Regions from separate parts of the Dickeya ananatis genome, predicted to be linked through region 1. Evidence: riboswitches for the same ligand, from Rfam matches in the RefSeq annotation. Region 1 holds a riboswitch; the other holds the start of a gene.
The links. Region 1 has a riboswitch for thiamine pyrophosphate ahead of thiB (thiamine ABC transporter substrate binding subunit). Riboswitches for the same ligand answer to the same signal wherever they lie in the genome.
Positions count from the first base shown of each region.

Region 2: another riboswitch for thiamine pyrophosphate. It lies ahead of thiM (hydroxyethylthiazole kinase); the one in region 1 lies ahead of thiB (thiamine ABC transporter substrate binding subunit).

Region 1 is NZ_CP040816.1:181,595-192,851, reverse strand. Features, by position in the region: gene leuA (2-isopropylmalate synthase) at 1-1,097, shown strand, start outside; gene leuB (3-isopropylmalate dehydrogenase) at 1,097-2,188, shown strand; gene leuC (3-isopropylmalate dehydratase large subunit) at 2,191-3,591, shown strand; gene leuD (3-isopropylmalate dehydratase small subunit) at 3,603-4,205, shown strand; gene FGI04_RS00805 (siderophore-interacting protein) at 4,269-5,171, opposite strand; gene tnaC (tryptophanase leader peptide) at 5,408-5,518, shown strand; gene tnaA (tryptophanase) at 5,618-7,018, shown strand; gene sgrT (glucose uptake inhibitor SgrT) at 7,149-7,307, opposite strand; gene sgrR (HTH-type transcriptional regulator SgrR) at 7,419-9,086, shown strand; TPP riboswitch at 9,143-9,297, shown strand; gene thiB (thiamine ABC transporter substrate binding subunit) at 9,341-10,324, shown strand; gene thiP (thiamine/thiamine pyrophosphate ABC transporter permease ThiP) at 10,300-11,257, shown strand, end outside.
Region 2 is NZ_CP040816.1:852,018-863,274, reverse strand. Features, by position in the region: gene baeS (envelope stress sensor histidine kinase BaeS) at 1-1,076, shown strand, start outside; gene baeR (envelope stress response regulator BaeR) at 1,090-1,821, shown strand; gene FGI04_RS03770 (glutathione S-transferase family protein) at 1,948-2,910, shown strand; gene trhP (prephenate-dependent tRNA uridine(34) hydroxylase TrhP) at 3,095-4,471, shown strand; gene psiE (phosphate-starvation-inducible protein PsiE) at 4,657-5,064, opposite strand; gene thiD (bifunctional hydroxymethylpyrimidine kinase/phosphomethylpyrimidine kinase) at 5,262-6,065, opposite strand; gene thiM (hydroxyethylthiazole kinase) at 6,062-6,856, opposite strand; TPP riboswitch at 6,891-6,990, opposite strand; gene FGI04_RS03745 (MalY/PatB family protein) at 7,093-8,274, opposite strand; gene FGI04_RS03740 (MFS transporter) at 8,324-9,577, opposite strand; gene FGI04_RS03735 (Gfo/Idh/MocA family oxidoreductase) at 9,577-11,100, opposite strand; gene FGI04_RS03730 (carbamoyltransferase C-terminal domain-containing protein) at 11,117-11,257, opposite strand, start outside.

The DNA of each region.
Region 1 (11,257 bases):
ACGCTGGCGCCCGAACCATCAATATCCCGGATACCGTGGGCTATACCCTGCCCCACGAATTTGGCAACATCATCGCTTCGTTGTATCAGCGTGTGCCGAACATCGATAAAGCGATCATTTCCGTGCATACCCATGACGACCTCGGTCTGGCGGTGGGCAATGCCATGGCAGCAGTGCATGCTGGCGCTCGTCAGGTAGAAGGCACACTCAATGGCATCGGCGAACGTGCTGGCAACTGTTCACTGGAAGAAGTGATCATGGCCATCAAGGTACGCAATCAGTTGATGAACCTGCACACCAGCATCAACCACCAGGAAATCTACCGTACCAGCCAGATAGTCAGCCAGATCTGCAACATGCCGATCCCGGCCAACAAAGCGGTAGTGGGTGCCAATGCGTTTGCTCACTCTTCCGGCATCCATCAGGACGGTGTACTGAAAAACCGCGAAAACTACGAAATCATGACGCCAGAATCCATCGGCCTGAAAGAAGTGCAGTTGAACCTGACCTCCCGCTCTGGCCGTGCCGCCGTTAAACACCGCATGGAAGAAATGGGCTATAAAGAAGGCGACTACAATCTGGATACGCTGTACGCCGATTTCCTCAAACTGGCCGACAAGAAAGGTCAGGTATTCGACTATGACCTGGAAGCGCTGGCGTTTATCAATAACCAGCAGGAAAGCTCCGAATTCTATCGTCTGGACTACTTCAGCGTGCAATCTGGTTCTAGTGTTATGGCTACAGCGTCCGTCAAATTGTCATGTGGCGACGAGACACTGTCCGAAGCCGCTACCGGTAACGGTCCGGTTGATGCCGTTTATCAGGCCATTAACCGCATTACCGGCTACCCGATCAATCTGGTCAAATACCAGTTGTCCGCCAAAGGGCAAGGTAAGGAAGCACTCGGCCAGGTGGACATTGTGGTGGAATATCAGGGCCGCCGTTTCCACGGTGTCGGTCTGGCGACGGATATCGTCGAATCCTCCGCCAATGCGATGGTTAACGTATTAAACAACATCAAACGTGCGCAACTGGTTGAAAAAGAAGTGCAGCGTTTGCAGCAACACAACAAACACAACAGTCAGGAAACAGTGTGATGAGCAAGAATTACCATATTGCCGTCTTACCCGGTGACGGCATCGGCCCGGAAGTGATGGCTCAGGCGTATAAAGTATTGGATGCGGTTCGCCAGCGTTTTGGTTTGCGCATCACCACCAGCGAATACGACGTCGGCGGCATCGCCATCGACCGTCAGGGTACGCCGCTGCCACAGGGGACGATTGAGGGCTGTGAGCAGGCCGACGCCATTCTGTTCGGCTCGGTTGGCGGCCCGAAATGGGAACATCTGCCACCGGCAGAGCAACCAGAACGTGGCGCGTTGTTACCCCTGCGCAAACACTTCCGCCTGTTCAGCAACCTGCGCCCGGCGCGCCTGTATCAGGGACTGGAAGCCTTCTGCCCGCTGCGTAGCGACATCGCCGCCAACGGTTTCGATATTCTGTGCGTGCGTGAACTGACCGGTGGTATCTATTTCGGCCAGCCGAAAGGCCGTGAAGGCAGCGGCATGTACGAACGTGCCTTCGATACCGAGGTGTATCACCGTTTCGAAATCGAGCGCATTGCCCGCATCGCCTTTGAATCCGCACGCAAGCGCCGCAGCATCGTCACCTCTATCGATAAAGCCAACGTGTTGCAAAGCTCCATTTTGTGGCGCGAAATCGTCAACGAAATCGCCCGCGATTACCCGGATGTTCGCCTGAACCATCTGTACATCGACAACGCGACCATGCAGTTGATTAAGGATCCGTCCCAGTTTGATGTGCTGCTGTGTTCTAACCTGTTCGGTGACATCTTATCCGACGAATGCGCGATGATCACCGGCTCAATGGGGATGTTGCCCTCAGCCAGCCTCAACGAGCAGGGCTTTGGTCTGTACGAACCGGCGGGTGGTTCAGCACCGGATATCGCCGGCAAGAACATTGCCAACCCGATCGCCCAAATCCTGTCCGCCGCGCTGTTGCTGCGCTACAGCCTGGGTGCAGATGATGCCGCCACCGCCATTGAGCAGGCGGTTAACCAGGCGCTGGCGGAAGGTTACCGCACCGGCGATCTGGCCAGCGGCGGCAACGCCGTCACCACCGATGAAATGGGCGATGCGATTGCCCGATTTGTAGCAGAAGGGGCGTAATCATGGCTAAGACCTTATATCAGAAATTGTTCGATGCGCATGTCGTCCGCGAAGCACCGAATGAAACCCCGTTGTTGTATATCGACTGCCATCTGGTGCATGAAGTCACCTCACCGCAGGCCTTCGACGGTTTGCGCGCCATGGGCCGTAAAGTCCGCCAGCCGGGCAAAACCTTCGCCACCATGGACCACAACGTCTCGACTCAGACACGTGACATCAACGCCAGCGGCGAAATGGCCCGTATCCAGATGCAGGAGTTGATCAAAAACTGTGCCGAGTTTGGCGTACAACTGTATGACCTGAACCACCCGTTTCAGGGCATCGTACACGTTATCGGGCCAGAACAAGGTATGACGCTGCCGGGGATGACCATCGTTTGTGGTGACTCCCACACCGCCACCCACGGTGCGTTCGGCGCACTGGCATTCGGTATCGGCACCTCTGAAGTCGAGCATGTACTGGCGACGCAGACACTGAAACAAGGCCGCGCCAAAACCATGAAGATCGAGGTCGTGGGCAACGCGGCCCCTGGCATCACCGCCAAAGACATCGTGCTGGCTATCATCGGTAAAACCGGCAGTGCTGGCGGCACCGGCCATGTTGTGGAATTTACCGGCAGCGCTATCGAAGCGCTGAGCATAGAAGGCCGCATGACCCTGTGCAACATGGCGATCGAAATGGGAGCCAAAGCCGGTCTGGTCGCGCCGGACGACACCACCTTTGCTTACCTGAAAGGTCGTCAGTTCGCGCCTACCGGTAACGATTGGGATGCTGCCGTGGAGTACTGGAACACCCTGCGCTCCGACGCTGATGCGCACTACGACACCATTGTCACACTGAATGCCGCCGACATCGCGCCGCAAGTGACCTGGGGCACCAACCCCGGTCAGGTGATCGCGGTTGATCAAATCATCCCGACACCGGAATCCTTCAATGACCCGGTAGAGCGCGCTTCGGCAGAAAAAGCGCTGGCGTATATGGGCTTGCAGCCGGGCGTGAAATTGACAGAAGTGGCAATCGACAAAGTGTTTATCGGTTCCTGCACCAACTCCCGTATTGAAGACTTGCGCGCTGCTGCCGCCATCGCCAAAGGGCGCAAAGTGGCCGATGGTGTACAAGCCTATGTTGTCCCCGGTTCCGGCCCGGTCAAAGCGCAGGCGGAAGCCGAAGGTCTGGACAAAATCTTCCTGGATGCCGGTTTCGAATGGCGTCTGCCCGGTTGCTCTATGTGTCTGGCGATGAATAACGACCGTCTGAATCCGGGCGAGCGTTGCGCCTCGACCAGTAACCGTAACTTTGAAGGGCGTCAGGGCCGTGGCGGCCGCACCCATCTGGTCAGCCCCGCCATGGCGGCGGCGGCAGCGATTACCGGTCGTTTTGCAGACATCCGTGAACTGAATTAAGAGAGGCAACCATGGCTAAATTTACCCAACACACTGGTTTGGTGGTGCCGCTGGATGCCGCCAACGTCGATACCGACGCGATTATCCCGAAGCAGTTTCTGCAAAAGGTGACCCGTACCGGTTTTGGTCAGCATCTGTTTCACGACTGGCGTTTTCTGGACGATGCCGGTCAGCAGCCTAACCCGGATTTCGTGCTGAACCAGCCGCGCTATAAAGGTGCGAGCATTCTGCTGGCACGCGAAAACTTCGGCTGTGGCTCTTCCCGTGAGCACGCGCCGTGGGCGTTGACCGACTACGGCTTTAAGGTCGTTATCGCCCCGAGCTTCGCCGATATTTTCTACGGTAACTCGTTTAACAACCAGCTGTTGCCGGTTAAATTGAGCGATGCCGATATCGACGACCTGTTCAAACTGGTAGCCAGCCATGAAGGCATTACCTTCACGGTGGATCTGGAAGCACAGCAGGTTAAAGCAGGCGAGAAAACCTATTCGTTTGAAATAGACAGCTTCCGCCGTCACTGCATGATAAACGGTCTGGACAGCATCGGCCTGACGCTGCAGCACGAAGCGGCCATCTCCCGCTACGAGCAGCAACAACCGGCGTTTCTGCGCTAGTTTTGCCTTGCTGTTTTATTGCACGCACAAAGCCCACTTCTGTGGGCTTTGTTGTCAACAACCTCAATGAGGACGCGGACCGCGGCTCCAGTAGGCCATAAAGGTGACTGACTCCTGCGCAAGGCCTTTTTCTGCCAGCAGATAGCGGCGCAGCGCCTTCACCGCTGAGGACTCCGTGGCCACCCACCCGAAGAACTGCCCCTGCTGCGTGCTGGCCGGTTCCCACACCTTCTCGCCCTCTTCGATATCTGCCACCATCACTGGCTGTGCTGCTACCTGCGCTACCGGGCATGACCAATGGCGCGCCGCCTCCAGCAAGCGCTCACCATAGGTCGCGCCAGTGCCTTCGCGCGGCAGCCATACCACCTCGGCAAACGGCAACTGGCGATAATCGTCAGTGCAATCGGCCTGTAATGGTACTTCGATAAATGCCTGCACCTGCGGTGTGTTATCCAGTTGCGATAACTGTTCCAGAATGCCTTTGATCGCCGGCAGCGCGGTTTCATCCCCCATCAGCAGCACCTGACGGGTATTTTCCGACAGTACCCATTCATAGCCGCCGTTATCGCCGGCAAAATCGCCGCGCGGCGCCACTACCTGCAATTCTTCGCCGGGCTGCGCGCTCATCGCCCAGGCTGAAGCCGGGCCTTCGGTGCCGTGCACCACGAACTCCACCACCATTTCTCCGGCGACGGTATCCAGACTGCGTAGCGTGTAGGTGCGGGGAATCGGGCGTTGCGCTTTGGGCATTGCCTGCACCAGCTTGTACCACTCGCCGACATCCGGCAGACGCGGCGGCGTGCCGTCCTCGGCGGGCAGCAATACTTTAATTCGTTGATCCGGCGAGCAGATTTTCATCTTCTTCACCGCTTCGCCGCTGAATACACAACGCATCAGCGATGGGGTAAGCAATGTCTTATGGGCCAACGTCACATCAAACACTTTATATTCCTTTACCCCAGCCATAACCTGCCTTTACCTCTTTGTTAGTGACTCCACGGCAACACGCCCCAACACCCGGTTCCGATGCCAAACGTCGACTGTTTTAACATTAAAGTACGCTAATGAGAACCATTATTGAATTAATTTTAATTCTCATATAAGGCTATACTGTCAGTGCGGGATCGCCCGTGTGATCACGGTTTTATCCGGTACTTTTGCCTTATTCTGGTTGTTCGTTATTCACGAGATAAGGAGACCTCATGACACGCATCATCCGGTGTTATCGCCTGAGCCTCTCCGGCGACTGTCGCCCCTGGTTCAACATCGACCACCGCCTTACCGACGATTTCCCACGCCCGTTTCATGCCTGATTCAGCATCTCGCTGATTTTTTCCTTTTATTTCAATTTATTGTTTTTGACGTCATACAGCGGCAAACCGGCCTGCTGACTGGCGTTATGGAGAAAGTGCATGAAACGCATCCCTGAGCCTTTTCGTATCAAAATGGTAGAAAACATCCGTATGACCACTCGCGACGAACGGGAACGCGCCTTGCAGGAAGCAGGCTACAACCCGTTTTTGTTACGCAGTGAGGATGTCTACATCGACCTGCTGACCGACTCCGGTACCGGCGCCATGAGCGACCGACAGTGGGCCGGGCTGATGATGGGCGACGAAGCCTATGCCGGGTCGCGCAACTACTACCATCTGTGCGATCAGGTCAAGGCGCTGCTGGGTTATCCGTTCACGATTCCGACCCATCAGGGCCGTGGCGCGGAGCAAATCCTGTTCCCGTGTCTGATCGCCAAAAAACAGCGCGCCGGCGGCGGCAAGAAACCGGTGTTCATTTCCAACTTCCATTTTGACACCACCGCTGCCCATGTGGAGTTAAACGGTGCACGCGCCATCAACGTGGTGACACCCAAAGCCTTCGACACCACCACCTATTACGACTGGAAAGGCGACTTCGACCTTGACCTGTTACAGACCACCATCGAGCAACACGGTGCGGACAACGTCGTGGCGATCATCACCACCGTCACCTGCAACAGCTCCGGCGGCCAGCCGATTTCAATGGGTAACATGCGCGAGGTATATCGCATCGCGCAGCAGCACGGGATCCCGGTTGTGATCGACTCGGCCCGGTTTTGTGAAAATGCCTGGTTTATCAAACAACGTGAAGCCGGTTATGAGAACCGCTCGATCAAAGCGATTGTCCATGAGATGTACCAGTACGGCGACATGCTCACCATGTCAGCGAAGAAGGATCCGATGGTGAACATCGGCGGACTGTGCTGTTTTCGCAGCGACGAAGAGTTGTTCAACGAGGTACGCATCCGCTGTGTACCAATGGAAGGGTTCGTGACCTACGGCGGGTTGGCGGGGCGTGACATGGAAGCGCTGGCTATCGGTCTGGAAGAAGGCATGAACGAAGACTACCTGACCTATCGTATCGGCCAGGTGACCTACCTCGGCGAGCGCCTGCGTGCCGGTGGGATTCCGATTCAATACCCGGTAGGTGGGCATGCGGTGTTTGTCGATGCGAAAAAGCTGCTGCCGCATATCCCAGCGGAGCAGTTCCCGGCACAAGCGCTGAATAATGAGCTGTATCTGGAAGCGGGTATCCGCAGTGTGGAAATCGGTTCACTGTTGCTGGGACGTGACCCGGACACCGGCGAACAGAAGCCGTCGCCGCTGGAACTGCTGCGCCTGACCATTCCGCGCCGGGTGTATACCAACGATCACATGGACTATATCGCCGACTCGCTGATTGCACTGAAAGAAAGAGCCAGCAGCATCAAAGGTCTGACGTTCACCTATGAGCCGCCGGTATTGCGCCACTTTGTCGCCCGGCTGAAACCGGTGGAATAACGCACCATCATCAAAACTGCTATAAAAAAAGCCAGCGGAGCACTCCGCTGGCTGGTGAACAGCACCATTACTCAGAACACTGTGGCGATTTCCCGCCGTCGTTCTCACTCTCATTCGATAACTACCGGCATTACAGCCAGCGGCGATAGTCTTCCTCCTCCATATCCTGGATCTGCCATTGCGTAACCTGTAACAGCAATGCCATTCGCTGGGGAGCGGTGAGTACACCCCATCCCCGACGACAGCCTCGGCAAAGCCAGCGACGATAAAAGCGGAATAACCGGCACATATAGCCTCCCCTTCACGACGGTTCGCGTACAGAACCATTCACTGCTATTCAGTATCCGCGTAATATAGGGAAAAATATATTGATGACCTTGAGTCGTGGAGTTCCCCTTTTATGTCCTCCCCACGCTTGCAACAACAATTCGTTCGGTTATGGCAATGCCTGCAAGGTCAGGATACTGACACCACGCTGCAGGAACTGGCCGGGTTGCTCAGTTGCTCCCGTCGCCATGTCCGCTCGCTACTCAACGCCATGCAACAACAAGGCTGGCTCACCTGGCAGGCAGAAGCCGGGCGTGGTAAACGCTCGCGTCTCAGTTTTCTCTACACGGGATTAACCCTGCAACAGCAGCGGGCGGAAGACCTGCTGGAGCAGGACCGCATCGACCAGTTGGTACAACTGGTGGGTGACAAGGAAACCGTACGCCAGATGCTGATGTCACACCTTGGTCGCAGCGTGCGGCAAGGTCGCCACCTGCTAAGAATCCTCTACTATCGACCGATGCATAATCTGCTGCCCGGCGGTGCGTTACGCCGCTCGGAAACTCACATCGCCCGCCAGATTTTCAGCGGGCTGACCAGCCTAAATGAGGAAAATGGGGAACTGTTGCCGGATATCGCGCACCACTGGCAGGCGTTGTCACCCTTGCACTGGCGTTTCTACTTGCGCCCGGCTATTCGTTTCCACCACGGCCGGGAACTGACGATGGAAGACGTGATCGCCTCGTTATCCCGGTTAACGTCGCTGCCGCTGTTTTCCCATTTAGCGGACATCTCGTCACCGACGCCGTTCGTGCTGGATATCCGGCTCAGCATGCCTGACGACTGGCTACCGTGGTTGCTCGGCAGCGTACCGGCAATGATCCTGCCGCAAGAATGGCAAACGCTGCCGGACTTTATGCGTCAACCGGTGGGCACCGGGCCCTATAAGGTGGTGCGCAATTCCCCCAATCAGTTAAAAATTGCCGCGTTTGACGATTACTTCGGCTACCGGGCGCTGATTGATGAGGTCAGTATCTGGGTGCTGCCGGACGCACCGGCTATCCCCGCCTGTACGGTCACGCTGCAAGGCGATGACACCATCGACAATGAATTGGAGAATCGACTCGAAGAAGGCTGTTATTTCCTGCTGTTTGACCGCCGTTCTGCGCCAATGACAGACCCGGAGATCCGCCACTGGCTGTGTCAGGTATTAAGCCCGGTAGCGATGCTTGCCCTGGCTGACAACCCATACCAGAGTGACTGGTCTCCTGCCTATGGCTTGCTCCCGCGCTGGCATCACAGCCCACCGCGCGCGGTACGGGAAAAACCGGCTGGGCTGACCCACCTCACGCTCACTTACTACCGTGATCACCCTGAGTACGCGGTGATAAGCGACATCATGAGCCGCTTGCTGGCATCACACGGCGTCACACTGACGCTACGTAGCCTGGAATTCGACGCCTGGTGCCAGGGCACCGATGCCGGCGATATCTGGCTCGGTAGCGCCAACGTTTATCTGCCGCTGGAGTTTTCTCTGTTCGCGATGCTGTATGAACTGCCGTTGCTGCGACACTGTTTAGGGGAAGACGAGCTGGATAACACCGCGCGTCGGTGGCGTCAGGGCTCCCTGTCGCTGATGGAGTGGAGCCAGTCGCTGGTCAGTAACCAGCAACTTCACCCGCTATTCCATCACTGGTTGCGCTTGCAAGGGCAGGCCAACATGCGAGGGCTGCACATGAACACACTGGGTTGGTTCGATTTCAAGTCGGCCTGGTTCGCACCGCCCGCCCCCACCACCTGACCCTCCGCTCCCCGTCATGGCGCTTTTCCTGATGTGACAAACACTTTACAATGATGCCGTTCTCAACGGGGTGCGGCCCCAACATTCATGTACGCGTCGTCATGTAAGAAGAGTCATGCACGAACAACCATGTACGTTTGCGCCGCTGAGAAAATACCCGTCGAACCTGATCCGGTTAATACCGGCGAAGGGATTTGAGACTGCATTCTGCTTGCTCAAAGACCTTTGCCGCCTTCAACAATTTGGAGCGCAAAGTGTTAAAGAAATTATTGTCCTGCCTGTTATTGCTGTCCGCCCCTGTGTTTGCCAAACCCATTCTGACGGTCTACACCTACGACTCGTTCGCCTCGGAGTGGGGCCCCGGCCCGGCAGTCAAAACCGCGTTTGAAAAAGAGTGCGACTGTGAGCTGAAATTCGTGGCGCTGGAAGATGGTGTCGCCCTGCTCAACCGCCTGCGAATGGAAGGTAAAAATACGTCGGCGGATGTGGTGCTGGGGCTGGATAACAATCTGGTACAAGCCGCAGCACAGACCGGCCTGTTCGCCCCGCATGGCGTGAACACCAGCACGCTGGCAGTGCCCGGCGGCTGGCACAACGAGACCTTCCTGCCGTTCGACTACGGTTATTTCGCCTTCGTCTATAACAAAGACAAACTGAAAAACCCGCCCAAAAGCCTGCATGAACTGGTGGAAAGCGACCAGCCGTGGAAAGTGATCTACGAAGATCCTCGGACCAGCACACCGGGGCTGGGGTTACTGTTGTGGATGCAAAAAGTGTATGGCGACAAAGCACCACAAGCCTTGCAGAAACTGGCGGCGAAAACCGTCACCGTCACCAAAGGCTGGAGCGAAGCCTACGGCCTGTTCCTGAAAGGTGAAGCCGATTTGGTACTGAGCTACACCACCTCACCGGCCTACCATCTCATCGCTGAGAAAAAAGACAGCTATGCCGCCGCCAACTTCAGCGAAGGCCACTATATGCAGGTCGAAGTCGCCGCCTCACTGGCTGGCAGTAAAAACCCGCAGCTGGCGGCACGCTTCCTGCAATTTATGATAAGCCCCACCGTTCAACAGCTCATTCCGACCACCAACTGGATGTACCCGGTGATCAAAACCGAGCTGCCTGAGGGCTACAACACCCTGACGCTGCCAGCCAGCGCGCTGGAGTTTTCCCCACAGCAAGTCGCAGAACAGCGGGCGAATTGGGTTCAGGCATGGCAGCGCGCCGTCAGCCGCTGATCCCAGGCTGGCTGTGGCCGGGGCTGCTGGCCGCAGTTCTGTTGATCGCAACTGCGGCACTGGCGTTCGGCGCACTGTGGCTGGACGCCCCCCCTACCCCCTGGCTGTCACTATGGAATGACAGCTATCTGTGGCATGTCATTCGCTTCAGCTTTTGGCAGGCGTTGTTATCGGCACTGCTTTCCACCTTGCCCGCGCTATTTCTGGCGCGGGCGTTGTATCGTCGCCGTTTTCCCGGCCATCGCCTGCTGCTGCGGTTGTGCGCGATGACGCTGGTACTGCCGGTGCTGGTGGCCGTGTTCGGTATACTCAGCGTCTATGGCCGGGAAGGCTGGCTGGCACGTTTGCTGATGCAGGTGGGCATCGAATACCGATTTTCGCCTTACGGCTTGCAGGGCATCCTGCTGGCTCATGTCTTTTTTAATCTGCCGCTGGCAACGCGACTGTTCTTGCAGGCGCTGGAAGGTATTGCGACCGAACAACGCCAGTTGGCAGCCCAACTCGGCCTGCGCGGCTGGTACTTCTTCCGTCTGGTGGAGTGGCCGTGGCTACGCCGCCAGCTCTTACCTGCCGGGGCACTGATTTTCATGCTGTGCTTTGCCAGCTTTGCTACCGTGCTGGCGCTGGGTGGTGGCCCGCAGGCGACGACTATCGAACTGGCTATCTATCAGGCGCTGAACTTTGATTATGACCCTGCGCGGGCCGCGCTGCTGGCGCTGTTGCAGATGGTCTGTTGTCTGGGGCTGGTGTTACTCAGCCAACGGCTGAGCCGGTTACTGGCAGTCGGTGTCAGCAACCGCCAGCGCTGGCGCGACCCACAGGACAGCCTGTTTAGCCGGGTCACCGATACGCTACTGATTACAGCAGCGCTGTTATTGTTGTTGCCACCGCTCCTGGCCGTCTTCGCCGATGGGCTAAATCGCTCATTGCCAG
Region 2 (11,257 bases), 670 kb from region 1:
CCCGATTTTGGGTCACGGATGAGAACCGTCGTCGCCTGATAGGCCCACCGATCCCGATGCCCGCGGGCAGCACCTGGCAGCCGTTAATGTCGAAAAAGCGTATCGTTGGCTGGCTGGTCGCCGCCCCGGTAGAAGGGCTGACCCGTAGTGCCGACATCAATTTCGATCGCCAGCAACAACGCACCAGTTGGCTGATCGTCGCGTTTACCACGCTGTTGGCAGCCGTGGTGACCTGGATGATGTCTCGCGGATTGCTGTCGCCAGTCAAACGGCTGGTCAATGGCATTCACCAACTGGCCGGCGGCGATTTCAGTACCCGGGTTACCGCCAGTGGGCGCGACGAGCTGGACAGGCTGGCGCAAGATTTTAACCAGTTGGCCTCGGCGCTGGAGAAAAACGAGCAGTCACGCCGGGCGTTTATGGCCGATATTTCCCATGAATTACGCACACCACTGGCGGTGTTGCGTGGTGAACTGGAAGCCTTACAGGATGGCGTTCGGCGGCCCGATACCGCGGCGTTTGGCTCATTGCAGGCCGAAGTTGCACTGCTGACCAAGCTGGTCGACGATCTTCACCAATTGTCGTTATCCGACCTGGGCGCGCTGGCTTACCGTAAATCGGCCATTAACGTCAGCATGCTGCTTCAGGTGTCGGTGGCAGCGTTCAGAGAGCGCTTTCAACACAAAGGTATTCAACTGACCACTCACTTTCATCCCGAAGCGGTGGTGTTTGGCGACCCGGACCGCCTGAACCAGTTGTTCAACAACCTGATGGAAAATAGCCTGCGTTACACGGACGATGGCGGGCAACTGGAAGTCGAAACCGAACTCCGTCCGCAGCGGCTGATTATTCACTGGCGCGACAGTGCCCCCGGTATCAGCGACGAACAACTGGCGTTGATCTTCGAGCGTTTCTACCGTGCGGAAAGTTCACGCAACCGTGCCAGCGGTGGCTCCGGGCTGGGGTTGGCCATTTGCGCCAATATCGTTGAGGCGCACGATGGACGCCTGTATGCTGAGCATTCAGCGCTCGGCGGCGTACAAATCACTGTCGAGCTTCCGTTGCACCTATCCTGATACAGGAACCGACATGACCGCATCCTCTTCTGCAACGGTGGGTGATGAAAACCTGCCAGTGCTGATCGTTGAAGATGAGCCCAAACTGGCCCAGTTACTGGTGGATTACCTGCAGGCATCAGGTTACCGCACCCACTGGCTGACACAGGGAGAAGACGTCGAACCCTGGGTGCGTGAACACCCCTGCCAGCTTATTCTGTTAGACCTGATGCTACCGGGCCGCGACGGCCTGACACTCTGCCGTGCCATTCGCGGTTTTTCCAATGTGCCGATCATTATGGTGACCGCGCGTACCGAAGAAATTGACCGGCTGCTGGGGCTGGAAATCGGTGCCGACGATTATATCTGTAAGCCCTACAGCCCGCGTGAAGTGGTCGCCCGGGTGAAAACCCTGTTGCGCCGCTGTCGCTGGCAACATGAACCGTTACCGAATGATGTCTTACCCGCATTGCTGATTGACCAGAATCGTTATCAGGCCAGTTACCTCGGGCGTCATCTGGAACTGACGCCCGCCGAATTCCGACTGCTGAAAACCCTCTCTGCCGAACCGGGACGTGTTTTTTCACGCGAACAGTTACTCGATCACCTGTACGACGATTACCGGGTGGTAACTGACCGTACCATCGACAGCCATATCAAGAATCTGCGCCGTAAGCTGGAAATGTTTGACCGGGAAACCTCGTTCATTCGCACGGTTTATGGCATTGGTTACCGCTGGGAAGCCGCCGCCAGTCAGGAAATATAGACGCCTTCGCCCACCGGCGGTACGCAGTCAAAGAAACTGTCTGACTCGGTTAAAAATTTGCAATTTTCTATTGGCTCGTGGCTGCTAGCATAATCACATACAAAAATGATGATAATGAGGGTAAGCATGTCGGGATTAGTCAATGGCAAGTGGGTCGATAGCGATGTAGCGGCCGAAGAAATCAAAGGTGGGGCTTTCCATCGCCAGGAAACCCGATTCCGTGCCACCGAGCTGGTACCGGAGGCGGGACGATATCAGTTATTTGTCTCGTATCTTTGCCCGTGGGCCTCCCGCACGACGATTTACCGTAACCTGAAAGATCTCGGCAATGTGATTACCTTGTCGGTTGCAGACCCTTGTATTGGCGAGCAGGGTTGGGAGTTTAGTACTCCGCAGGATGCTGGCGAACAGGTCGCGCCGGTGCGCTACCTGCACCAGCTTTACACCGCCAGTGACGCGCATTACACCGGGAAAGTCTCGGTTCCCGTACTGTGGGACCGCAAAGAAGGCCGTATCGTCAATAACGAGTCGTCGGAAATCATCCGCCTGCTTAACCATGACTTTAACGATTTGACCGGTAACCGTCTCGATTTTTACCCAACGGATCTGCGGGCGGAAATCGACCACTGGAACAGCCTGATTTACGACAACATCAATAACGGCGTGTATAAGACTGGCTTTGCTAAAACACAAGCACACTACGATCAGGCGGTAACGAGCCTGTTTGCAGCACTGGATACTGTGGAAGCGCACCTGGCGCATCACCGCTATCTGGTGGGCGACACCCTGACCGAAGCGGACTGGCGGCTGTTTGTGACGCTGGTGCGTTTTGATGCGGCTTACCACGGTGCCTTCAAGTGCAACATCCGTCGGCTGGAGGATTACCCGCACCTTTCAGGCTATCTGCGCGAGCTGTATCAATGGCCGGGCGTCAAAGACACCGTCAGGCTGGACGACATCAAAGCCGGTTACTACAGCATTCGCTGGCTCAACCCGACCGGTATTATTGCAAAAGGGCCGCACGTGGACTTCGAACGCCCGCACCAGCGTGAGTTGATTGGCCCCTCAGCCGGTATTCGCTCCCTCTAATCTTCATTCACGGCCAGGAAACGCTGGCCGTGAAGCATCATGCCCATCAGTAGAGCAACAGCTCAATAGACGCACTTTCTGTAAGCCGACTACTGATTTTTCCCGCCGTTGGCGTTAGAATCTGCCGCCTTTACTGTTCCCGCCCGGGAACAGCCTGACCTGTGATCAGACTTGAGAAACCACCATGTTTAAACCGGAATTACTCTCTCCGGCCGGTACGCTGAAAAATATGCGTTACGCCTTTGCTTATGGCGCTGATGCAATTTATGCCGGCCAGCCTCGCTACAGCCTGCGTGTGCGCAATAACGAATTCAACCACCAGACGCTGGCGCAAGCCATCAATGAAGCCCATGCGCTGGGTAAGAAGTTTTATGTGGTGGTTAACATTGCGCCACATAACGCCAAACTGAAAACCTTCTTGCGTGACCTGCAACCGGTGGTCGACATGAACCCGGATGCGTTGATCATGTCTGATCCAGGGTTGATCATGCTGGTACGGGAAAATTTCCCCCAGATGCCGATTCATCTGTCGGTACAGGCCAACGCGGTCAACTGGGCGACGGTGAAGTTCTGGCAGCAGATGGGGTTGAGCCGGGTGATTTTGTCACGCGAACTGTCGCTGGAAGAGATTGAGGAAATCCGCCACCAGGTGCCGGAGATGGAGCTGGAAGTGTTCGTTCACGGCGCACTCTGTATGGCCTATTCCGGCCGCTGCCTGCTGTCTGGCTACATCAATAAGCGCGACCCGAATCAGGGCACCTGTACCAATGCCTGCCGCTGGGAATACAACGTGCAGGAAGGTAAAGAAGACGCGGTGGGCAACATCGTACATATCCACGAGCCGATTGCGGTCACCCAGATAGACAGCGCTCAGCCGCAACCCACGCTAGGCATCGGTGCACCGACCGATAAAGTCTTCATGCTGGAAGAAAAACAGCGACCGGGCGAATACATGAGCGCGTTTGAAGACGAGCACGGCACCTACATCATGAACTCACGCGACCTGCGCGCCATTCAGCACGTAGAACGCCTGACCAACATGCAAGTCGCCTCGCTGAAAATCGAAGGCCGCACCAAGTCGTTCTATTACTGTGCCCGTACCGCACAGGTGTACCGCCGCGCTATCGACGATGCTGTCGCCGGTAAGCCGTTTGACCCAACGTTGCTGCAAACGCTGGAAGGCCTCGCGCACCGTGGTTACACCGAAGGCTTCCTGCGCCGCCACGTTCATGAGGATTACCAGAATTACGACTACGGTTACTCGGTATCTGACCAGCAGCAGTTTGTCGGGGAGTTCACCGGCGAGCGACGCGACGGTCTGGCGGAAGTGGCGGTCAAGAACAAATTCTCTCGTGGCGACAGCGTAGAGATGATGACGCCGGGCGGCAACGTCCAGTTCACTATTGATACCCTGCTCAATAAAAAAGGTCAGGCTGTCGAGGTGGCACCGGGTGACGGCCACACCGTGTATCTGCCAGTGCCGGACGATATCGACCTGGAATACGCGTTACTGCTGCGCAACCTGTCGGGGACAACCACCCGTAACCCGCATGCAAAATAGCAAAAAAGTGACACAATCGCGCCAATTGTGACATTTTTTAGAATCAGATCACATCAATGGCACTGGTGACTGGTTATTATTGCAGCGCTGAGAAAATACAAAACGAAAAATAAGCGTAGTAATGCTACTAGGAACCACCTCCTTGGCCAGCTCAATCTCCCTTGAGCTGGCTTTTTCTTTGCGCGCTATTCACGCTTGAGGCGTGGACTATTCACCAGATAGAGCGTAATCACCAAAATCAGGATCGCCCCGGCATAAGTGAAGGTATCCGCCGGATTTTTATGGTCGACAATAATCAGCCGTACAATCGCGGTGATACCAATGTAGATGAAATAGCGCAGCGGGAAGTGATAGCCGGAGAGAAAATACTTCACGATCAACGCCAGAAACTCAAAGTAGAGGAAATAAATCACCAGGCTTTCGATCAGCATATACGACGACTCTTTTTCATTGCTGACCAGCAGTACCGTCGCCAAATGCCAGGTTTCCTTAGCCAGGAAAACCACCAGAATCGCCGCCAGCACCAGCAGGCCGAAATTGAGTATCGTCTGTAATCCTCTGGCAATCATGATCGCACGCGCAGACCCCGCCATAAGCCTCTCCTCAACGCTAGATTCAGAGAAAATACGCCCCAAAAAAAACAGCCCCTGAAGACCTGGGGGACGTCAGTGTCGCCATCTGGCAATAACCTGACGGAGATCACAAAATTACCGGGTCATCAGCGAACTGTCTATGCAATATTTTTTACTACTTATCTGATTTTCTTATCGCTTTGATCAGGCAGCCATCGTCACCACCAGCGGTGAAAATGGTGCACCGGACCGATGCCGTGGCCGACTTCCAGCGAGTCGGCCTGTTCCAGTGCGCCTTGCAGGTAGGCCCGCGCAGCAGACAGAGTGTCGAACCAGTTATCATGACGCGGTCGTAACGCTGCCAGCGCCGCCGACAGCGTACAACCGGTGCCGTGCGTATGCCGGGTGTGCACGCGCGGCGTACTTAACCGAACGGGTTCGGCATGTGGCATGAACAACCAGTCCGGACTTTCCTGGTCACTCAGGTGCCCGCCTTTCATCAGCACCGCCTGACACCCCATCGCCAATAGCGCTTCGCCTTGCTGGCGCATCCCGTGTTCATCGTCGGCAGGCGCGCACTGTAGCAACGCCGCCGCTTCAGGCAGGTTAGGCGTGATCAACGATACCCGCGGCAACAGCAACTGACGCACCGCTTCCACCGCCTCCGCCGCCAGTAGCGGATCACCGCTTTTGGCCAGCATCACCGTATCCAGCACCACATAGGGCACCGGGTAACGTAACAGCCGGTCTGCCACCGTTTCCACAATATCCGTCTGTGCCAGCATGCCGATTTTCGCGCTGTCAATGCGGACATCGCTCAGCACAGAATCCAGTTGGGCTGCGACAAACGTCGGTTCAATGCGGTAAACCGACTGCACACCACGGGTATTTTGTGCCACCAGTGCAGTAATCACACTGGTGCCATACGCCCCCAGTGCCGAGAAGGTTTTCAGGTCAGCCTGAATACCGGCACCACCGCTCGGGTCAGTACCGGCGATCGTCAGCGCGTTGATACATTTCATACCAGCGCCTCCCGCTTCAGGGTATAGAGCGCATCCAGAAACGCGGGAATAAAACTCCCCGGCCCCCGAGCCTGCGCCGCCGCCAGTTGCCCGCAATGAGACATCACCGCACAGGCAGCGGCCACATGACCGAGGCGGTCACCTTCCAGCGCACAGAAACCCGCGACCACCGCCGACAGCGCACACCCGGTGCCAACCACCCGGGTCATCAGCGGGTCGCCGCCGGGTATCGCCAGCACCCGATCGCCGTCAGTCACGTAGTCCACCTCGCCGGTGACCACCACGCAGGTGGCCCAGCGCTGTGCCAGTGCTATAGCGCAAGGCAAGGCGGCCAGCACATCATTGCCGCTGTCCACGCCACGTCCTGCGGACTGTTCGCCCGCCAGCGCCATTACTTCGGAGGCATTACCGCGGATAGCCGTTGGCTTCATCGCCAGTAATTCAACGGCAAATTCAGTGCGAAAACGCAGGCCACCGACCGCGACCGGGTCCAGCACCCACGGTGTACCGACGTTGATGGCGCTGGTTACCGCGGCGCGCATCGCCTGCGCACGGTCAGCCTCAAGCGTCCCCAGATTAATCAGTAACCCATCGGCCAACGCACTAAACTGCGCCGCTTCACCGGCATCGACTACCATCGCGGGCGAAGCGCCTAACGCCAGCAACACATTGGCGGTAAACCCTTGCACCACCTCATTGGTGAGACAATGCACCAGCGGTGCGCGCAAACGGAAAGCATCGAGAGAATCCGCGACGGACGCGGCAGGGAAAAGTACAGGTCGAGCGTTCATAAACCTCCCAACCGGCGTGAAAGAAGGCGGTACCGGTGGGATACCGTGACTTCCCTACGCTGGCATTATCCAGTTCAGGTAATACGGGTATTTCTCAGCCCGCTTTTCATAAAGGGGCACCCCGAGTCAACGAACGCTATTATTGGGAGTATTGAGCAAAAAGGTCAATGGCAGGATGCCCGTCGGCAACATTGCCCCCTCTTCAACAGGTTGTTCTGGCTGTAACATGCCAGTCTTTACTGCGCCCTGAACGTATCGGTTATCCTTGCCAGCGCAGAACGCAACAGCTCACGCCGACAGGCAAAATTAATCCGGGCAAACCCAGCGTAGGCCGGGCCAAATTTCGCGCCATCATCCAGCCACACCCCAGCCTGTTTGAGCAACGTTGGCTGTAAATCCTCCGGTGCAATACCACTGCACCGAAAATCCAGCCAGCCAAGATAGAGCGCATCCGCATCAAACAGTCGAACGCTGACATCAGCAGTGAGACTCGCCTGCAACAACGTCCGGTTAGCGCGTAAATAATCCAGTAATGCGGCTAACCACGGCCCACCATGCCGGTAAGCCGCTTCACAGGCCGCCAGCCCTAACATATTCGGTATATGTAACGAGCAACGCGCATAACTGCGTTTAAGCCCGTCACGTATTGCCTTGTTGGGAATAAACAGATTTGACGTCTGCAATCCCGCCAGATTAAAGGTTTTACTCGGCGAAGTGCAGGTAATGCTGTTGTCGGCAAATTCATCGTTAATACTGGCAAATGGCTGATGCCGTGCCGCTGGATTAACAATCAAATCCTGGTGAATTTCATCAGCAATCACCATCACACCATGACGCTGGCAAATATCGCCCATTGCCAGTAATTCATCCCGACGCCAGACATGCCCGGTCGGATTATGCGGATTACAGAGAAAAAATAGCCGCGTCGTCGGCGTAATCGCCTGTTCAAATGCGTCAGGATCGAACGCATACCCTGATGCAATTTCAGTAAGCGGTGCCGTCACCACCTGGCGATCGTTCATTGTCACACTGTGATAAAACGGCCCATAAACCGGCGGTTGAATTAATACCCCATCCCCCGGCTGAGTGAATGTCTGCACAATCATGCTCAGGCTATTCACCACACCAGGGCTTTGCATAATCCAGTCTTCCTGGATTTTCCAGCCATGATGATCTGACTGCCATTGAATAATTGCATCAAATAGCGTGTCACTGGCGCGTGTGTAGCCAAAAACCCCTTTATTAATAGCATCATGCAATGCCTGCCGCACTTCATCAGGACATGTAAAATCCATGTCTGCAATCCACAACGGCAACGGTGCCAGTGAGGTGGAGTGCGGCAGATAGGGGGACGGATGCTCCCATTTCAATAAATGGGAATGCGAAAAATCGATAACCTCATCAAAACGGCAAGCCATGTAGTACGTCCCTATGCCATTTCTATAACGACGATAACGTCTGTAGCGATCAGTCAGAATTCGGTGAAGACTTTTCAAACACCGCAAGCTTGGGTTGATGCCGTCCGGCTCGGGTCAGCCGATAAACCTGTAATTGCACTAACAACGCGACAGCCAACAGAAAATAGGCGGCGATCATCGGCAACCAATCGTCACGCCAATGGTTCATGACAGCCCAGGCAACCAATGAAGAGAACGACATCTGTATCGCAGCCATGAGAGCGGAAGCCTGCCCGGCAAGCGACTTGAACGCAGACAAGGCTATCGACGCTCCGGTCGCAATCAGTACAGCAAACCCCAGGCTCCCCAGCGTAGCCGAAATCAGATAAGGCCAGACTGACACCGTCAATACCTGCATCGTCAGAATAAAACCGGCCATTGCCAGTAATATCAACACCGCACCGCCATACAAAATCGCCGTTTCTTTCACCCGGCCCAGCAACCGGGCGGTCAGCAGGCTACCCGTGGTGATGGCCAGGGCATTAACAGCAAAATAGTAGCCAAACTGATCTACCGGGATATGCAGCGTTTCTATCAATACTCGAGGCGAACTGGAAAAGAAAATCAGTTGGGTAGCGAAGCCAAAACTGGCGGCAAAACACCCCAACCGAAATTCAGGATGCCGGAACACGGTGATATACCCGGAAAACACGTTCAACGGTGCAGCCGGAGAATGCGCCCCCTCGGAGACGCTGGCGCATACTGCTGGCAGCGGCTTCCATAAGACCAACATTCCGCACAGTAAGGCGAAGAAACCTAACGCATAGAAACTGGAACGCCAGCCGTAATGCACAATCAGTATTCCCCCTATCACCGGTGCCAATACCGGTACCAGACTGATCACACCGTTAAGCAGGCTGAACACTTTCCCGATGGCTGCCCCTTGAAAGCGCAGCGGCACACTGGCCGATGCGGCAACGGCCATCGCTCCGGCCCCACACCCTTGCACCAATCGTAGTGCGATAACCTCTGAAATGGTGCTGGTCAGGTATACGCCCAGCGTACTTAGCGAGTAAACCACGCAACCGGCCAATAAGACACGCTGTGCACCCAAGCGGTCGACTAACGGACCAAAGAAAAGCTGACTGAGGCTCAAACACAGCACAAACCCGCTGATGATCCATTGTGTCATCCCCGGCATACTGCCTAGCTCATGGGACATCGACGGTACGCCGGGAAGGCAGATATCCAACCCTAACGGAGCCGCGACCACCAATGGAAACAGGCCCGCTACCCGCCCCATATGCTCTTTTCCAATCCTCATCACAGTATGAATGCCTCTGGCTGCAGAGCCGGTTCCCGGCTTTTCAGACAACGATTAATCAATGGATTAAGCCGGTGATAACGATGGCTGATAGACTGATAAATCGCCGATGTCAGCGCCGCTCCCACCTCATGTTTACTAAAATCAGATACCATATCGCCCGCGGCAATCTCGCCCCGCATGCCCGCAATAAATTCATAGAAGGCTTTGGCTTTAGATTTCCCTCTCAATCCTTTTCGTCCGCCTTCCATCGCAATAATGTCGTCAATATCGAACACTTCCACATGTTTCCCGCCAAGCATTTTATCATTGCGGAAAATATAGATTTCCAAATGCTCTTTCGTACCGATGCGATGTCTTTCTTCTGACGTCTCGTCAGGTAAAGCATCCGACTTATAGGAATGGAAATGGATCGACTGGAATGGCCCTTGCTGAAATATATGCGATTCATGGGAAACACGGCCATTACCTTTATACAGGTCTCTACCTGCTGCCGTTACCCAATTTCTCTGCGAGTAGCCATTATGACACAGGTTAATCGATACCGCTGTCAGCGTTCTATCACCGCATTTAAAACAGATATTACTGCTGCAATCCACTTCGCCAAATGTTCCTAGCAACAGCCCTAACTGGTTTTCATCATAATGGTTAGCTTCGTCGAAACGGCGTCGCCCAAACAGAGCACGATAGTCATCAAGCGCCAATTGGCTAAGCACATCATCTGGCCTAATCGCCATCGAAAAGACATCAATATTATCGAACTGTTTGCCTTCGCCAAAACCAGATTCGAGGACAAAAGGTACAATATCGAAATAGTGATAACCACTATGCGAGCATTTCCCGTATCCCTGATGGTAAGGGTGATAATGCTGTTCTACTATTTCTGTCGGCATACGCCACTGGCCGTCTGAGTGGAAGGTTTGCACATTAGTGACCGGGCAATGGGTTTGAGCAAAGCACTCGGCAATATATCGTTTAATCAGATTAAACGACGTCTGATAACGTCGTTGGGCCATAAGCGAAAACACCTGACGAGGATTATCACGCCGCTTTTTTTGATACAGCGTATTTAGCGCGTAATAATCTTCCGCAATCTGTATCGATTTCTCAATTGAGGTTGAAATACCTTCATAAGATGAAATCGGTTTATCCATTAAAATAGACAAACCTGATGCCAATGCCCAGCGAGCATAAGCCATATGGGCAAGCGGCTCGGTGGCGATAATCACACCATTGATTGCATACCTGTCCACCACATCATTGAGTTTCTTTATGACATCGGCGCTCAATTCAGCCTGACTATTATCACTATCATTAAAGTAAATAACTTCAGGCCGTAATTGTTTTCCTGCAAGATAAGCCTCTATCCCTGGCCTGGCCGAAATAAAATCCACTGCAGCACATAGATTTAATGTTGGGTCCTCACAGGATATTTCAAGCAAAGGGTAATAAATTCTCTTGGCATGAGGACCAAATCCGATCAGCAACAAATTGACAACTTTATTATTCGTCAACATCGTCATCGCTTACCTCCTTGCGTTAAAGGCTCTGTTTCTTTTCCAGCAAATAACTACCGATAAACAGAGCATCCATACCGATGGCGCTCCTGAAACACTCAATTGCATCATCCGGTGATTCAACAATAGGCATTCCCGCGAGATTAAAACTGGTATTGAGTAC